DNA from 2 places in the Enterobacter oligotrophicus genome. Region 1 is predicted to be linked to the other one. Evidence: predicted binding sites of a transcription regulator. Region 1 holds the regulator's gene; the other holds the start of a gene.

Evidence for each region. Region 1 encodes sigma-54, which starts transcription at its own class of promoters, with help from an activator protein. Its sites were predicted from a motif close to GTTGGCACANNTTTCGCTNT; they were not measured.
Region 2: a site for sigma-54 is predicted at 1,128-1,147, ahead of hypA (hydrogenase maturation nickel metallochaperone HypA). Genes of this name have one in related genera too.

What each region holds. Positions count from the first base shown of each region.
Region 1 covers NZ_AP019007.1:1,916,647-1,918,848, reverse strand. The annotation lists gene ptsN (PTS IIA-like nitrogen regulatory protein PtsN) at 1-235, opposite strand, end outside; gene hpf (ribosome hibernation promoting factor) at 318-605, opposite strand; gene rpoN (RNA polymerase factor sigma-54) at 628-2,061, opposite strand; gene lptB (LPS export ABC transporter ATP-binding protein) at 2,109-2,202, opposite strand, start outside.
Region 2 covers NZ_AP019007.1:1,445,037-1,447,238, forward strand. The annotation lists gene EoCCA6_RS06805 (4Fe-4S dicluster domain-containing protein) at 1-429, opposite strand, end outside; gene hycA (formate hydrogenlyase regulator HycA) at 500-964, opposite strand; gene hypA (hydrogenase maturation nickel metallochaperone HypA) at 1,176-1,526, shown strand; gene hypB (hydrogenase nickel incorporation protein HypB) at 1,530-2,202, shown strand, end outside.

The sequences.
Region 1 (2,202 bases):
CCTCTTCCAGTTTGCCATGCGGGATCGCAATGCCGTTGCCGATGCCGGTACTGCCCATTTTTTCTCGGGTCAGGATCGCTTCAAACACCACCTGCGGCGGCAGGCCCAGCTGTTTTGCGGCCAGTTCACTGATGATCTCCAGCGCACGTTTTTTGCTCTGGCAGTGAACACCACTGCGGGTACATTCCTGGTTAAGGACATTGCTCAGTTGAAGAGCGGAATCGTTGTTCATCATAATTTCACCTAAGCGCTAACTGTACAAACGGCCTGTTGTGTTTCACAACAGGCCTTACTGCACCCGTTAACTGCCCGGACAATTAGTGTTGTTTCAGTTTATCTTTATGTTTATTGAGCTGTCGCGCAAGTTTATCAATCAAGCCGTCGATAGCCGCGTACATGTCTTGCCCTTCCGCACTGGCATGGAGTTCGCCCCCGTTCACGTGTAGGGTCGCATCCGAGATATGAGTCACTTTCTCCACTTTCAACACAATATAGACCTGGTTGATCCTTTCGAAATACTGTTCGAGTTTTGCGAACTTTGTGTTCAAAAATTCGCGTAAAGCCTCAGTAATCTCGACGTTGTGTCCTGTGATATTGAGCTGCATAGTGTCTTCCTTATCGGTTGTGTCAGACCAGTTGTTTACGCTGGTTAGACGGCGGAATGGATAAAGACTCTCGATACTTCGCAACAGTACGACGTGCCACCATAATACCCTGATCGGACAGCATGGTGGTTAACTTACTGTCACTCAGTGGCTTCGCGGGATTCTCCGCGGCGATTAACTTCTTCACCAGTGCGCGAATCGCCGTTGACGAGGCTTCGCCGCCGCCTTCGGTATTCACGTGGCTGGAGAAGAAATACTTAAGCTCAAAAATACCGCGTGGACTGTGCAGATACTTCTGTGTGGTCACGCGGGAAATGGTTGATTCGTGCATCTCGACGGCCTGGGCGATATCTGCCAGCACCATCGGTTTCATATACTCTTCGCCCTGCTCAAAGAACGCCTGCTGCTGTTCGACAATACAACGGCTTACGCGCAGCAGCGTATCATTTCGGCTCTCCAGACTTTTGATCAACCATCGTGCTTCCTGCAAATTGCTACGAATATATTGGTTGTCGGCATCGTTACGTGCGCTGGTGCACATGGAGGCGTACTGCTGATTGATTTGCAGGCGAGGAATGCTGTCTGAGTTCAGTTCAACGACCCAGCGGCCATTGTGTTTTCTCACCAGCACGTCGGGAATGACATATTCCGGTTCGCTGGTCTGGATCGATTGGCCGGGGCGTGGATCGAGAGACTGGATCAGATTAACCGCCTCTTTCAGCACCTCTTCTTTCAGGCGCGTGACGCGCATCAGGGTGCGGAAATCATGGTTAGCCAGCAGATCCAGATGATCGCTGATAATTAAGCGCGCTTCTTCAATCCACGGTGTCTCTTTGGCGAACTGCGATAGCTGGATCAGCAGGCAATCGCGGAGATCTTTCGCGGCAACACCTACCGGGTCGAAACGCTGAATACGCTTCAATACGGCCTCGATCTCTTCGAGTTCGATCTCGTCATCACCGATGCTTTCCAGGATATCGTCCAGCGTGACCGTCAAGTAGCCGGTGTCATCAACGGCATCCACAATGGAGGTGGCAATGGCGCGGTCGGTATCGGAGAAGGGCGTTAATTCTACCTGCCACATCAGGTAATCCTGCAGTGACTGCGTGGTTTCGCCCTGATAGACCGGTAACTCATCGTCCTGGTAGTCTGCACGCGTTCCGGAAGGGGTTCCGGCGGTGTAGATTTCATCCCAACTGGCATCCAGCGGTAGCTCGTCCGGCATCTCTTTTTGTTCGAGCGCGTCAACGGTGTCGAGCGTTTCAGTGTCCTGCGTTTGCTGCGTGTCTACCTCGTCATGAAGATCGGTTTGCTCCAGCAACGGATTGCTGTCCAGCGCTTGCTGGAGCTCCTGCTGGAGTTCTAACGTGGACAGCTGCAACAGACGGATCGCCTGTTGTAACTGCGGCGTCATCGCCAGTTGTTGGCTGAGCCGTAATTGCAAACCTTGCTTCATGTTCAGAGCGTTTTTCTCCGGTCCGGCGTTAAGTTACCTCTACCCTATCAGAGTCTGAAGTCTTCCCCAAGGTACACGCGCTTAACATGCTCATCTTCGAGGATTTGCTGCGGCGTACCGTGGGCAATCAGATGGCCCTGG
Region 2 (2,202 bases), 470 kb from region 1:
GCACTTCACCGCAACGGCGCGCACACCGGGGACCCAGTCCAGCAGCGAACTTATGCGTGCCGGAGCCGGTGGCGCAGGTGGCGCTTTCGGGGAATTGGCATTGGCCGGGATATGCAGCGGGCGGCTGCCGGAGAATTCAATCGCGCCAAACGGACAGGCAATGCCGCACAGCTTGCAACTGACGCACAGGCTTTCATTCAGTTGCACCGCGCCCTCGACACGGGTGATGGCATTCACAGGGCAGACCCCCGCACACGGCGCATCTTCACAGTGATGGCAAAGCTGCGGGGCAGACTCTTTTTCATTACGCATGACGCGCAGGCGCGGCATGGACTGCAGCCCGTGCAGGCGGTGCGTTTCCGAACACGCCGCCTCACAGGTTCGACAGCCAATACAGACCGTCGAGTCAGCAATTACAAAACGGTTCACCGGGCAATCCTCAGGTGATGGTCATTTTTGACGAAAAACTGTCTCATCGACACTTCTCGACACTCGGTAATCAGGCCACGTTCGCTGATGTTTTTCCGTCCATCAGCTGTTTCAGGTTGATCGGTAAATCATGCTCAACGGCGGCGTAGAGGCCGTTGTAAACCGGCGCGATCTTTTCCAGATAGTGCTCCAGCACCTGCTGGCGATCGCGGTTGCTGACGTGACCGTCCACCATGCCATCGGCCATGAGCTGCGCCTGCGCAATACACTGTTTTTCACCCTCTTTCGTCTCGACGTAATACTCAATGGTGTGGCTGTTGAAGCTGTCTGCGAGGGTGACAAAAATCGTGAAGTGACCAAAAAGCACAAAGCGCATATCGCCCTGCGCCGCACAGCTCATGGCGTGATGAAGACGGGCTTTCGACAGGGTGATCCCCTGGACCAGGGAGTTGCAGTAGAGGTGCCACTGCTCCTGTAACTGCTGATGACGCTGTGCGATGTAATCTGCTTTTTCGCTAATTTCCCAAATAGTCATAAAAGGTATCCGGTTAATGGAGATAGCGGCTGTTAAGCAGTTTCCATGCCAATTTTCAATTATTTGTTTTTAAATGATTTTATTCATCAAGATGCTGTCAACGCCGCGCTGTCGACGTGTCATTTCGACAGCGTTGACATCGTCACGCCTTAACAAAAATCAAGCTGGCACCGTTATTGCATTCAATGGCGCAATTCATTGAGGAGGCGTCATGCACGAAATCACCCTCTGCCAGCGGGCTCTGGAACTGATCGAGCAGCAGGCAGTGCAAAACCATGCGAAGCGCGTCACCGGCGTCTGGCTGAAGGTCGGGGCGTTTTCCTGCGTCGAGACCAGCGCTCTCACCTTCTGCTTTGAGCTGGTGTGTCGCGGCACGCTGGCGGAAGGCTGTGAGCTGCATATTGAAGCGCAGCAGGCTGAGTGCTGGTGCGGGCAGTGTCAGCAGTACGTCACCCTGCTGTCATCGAAGGTACAGCGCTGCCCGCAATGCCAGAGCACCGGGCTGCACATCGTGGCGGATGACGGCATGCAGATCCAACGCCTCGAAATCGAGAAGGAGTAACTTATGTGCAGTACCTGCGGTTGCGCTGAAGGCAACCTGTATATCGAAGGGGATGAACATCACCCGCATTCCGCGTTTCGCTCCGCGCCCTTTTCCCCCGCCCCACGCCCTGCGGCGGCGCTGACCGGCATCACCTTTACGCCTCAGCAATCCGCGGCAGGTGACCTGCATTATGGTCACGGCGCAGCGGGCACCCACGCACCGGGGATCAGCCAGCGCCAGATGCTGGAAGTCGAAATTAACGTGCTGGACAAAAACAACCAGCTTGCCGCCCGCAACCGCGCCCGCTTTGCCGCCCACAAACAGCTGGTGCTGAACCTGGTCTCCAGCCCTGGCTCCGGCAAAACCACGCTGCTCACGGAGACGCTCAAACGCCTGAACACGCGCACGCCTTGCGCGGTGATCGAAGGCGATCAGCAGACGGTAAACGATGCCGCGCGTATTCGCGCAACCGGCACGCCGGCGATTCAGGTCAACACCGGCAAAGGCTGCCATCTGGATGCGCAGATGATTGCCGATGCCGCGTCGCGCCTGCCGCTGGCGGATAACGGCATCCTGTTTATTGAAAATGTCGGCAACCTGGTTTGCCCGGCGAGTTTCGACCTGGGTGAGCGGCATAAAGTGGCGGTGCTTTCAGTAACCGAAGGCGAAGACAAGCCGCTGAAATACCCGCACA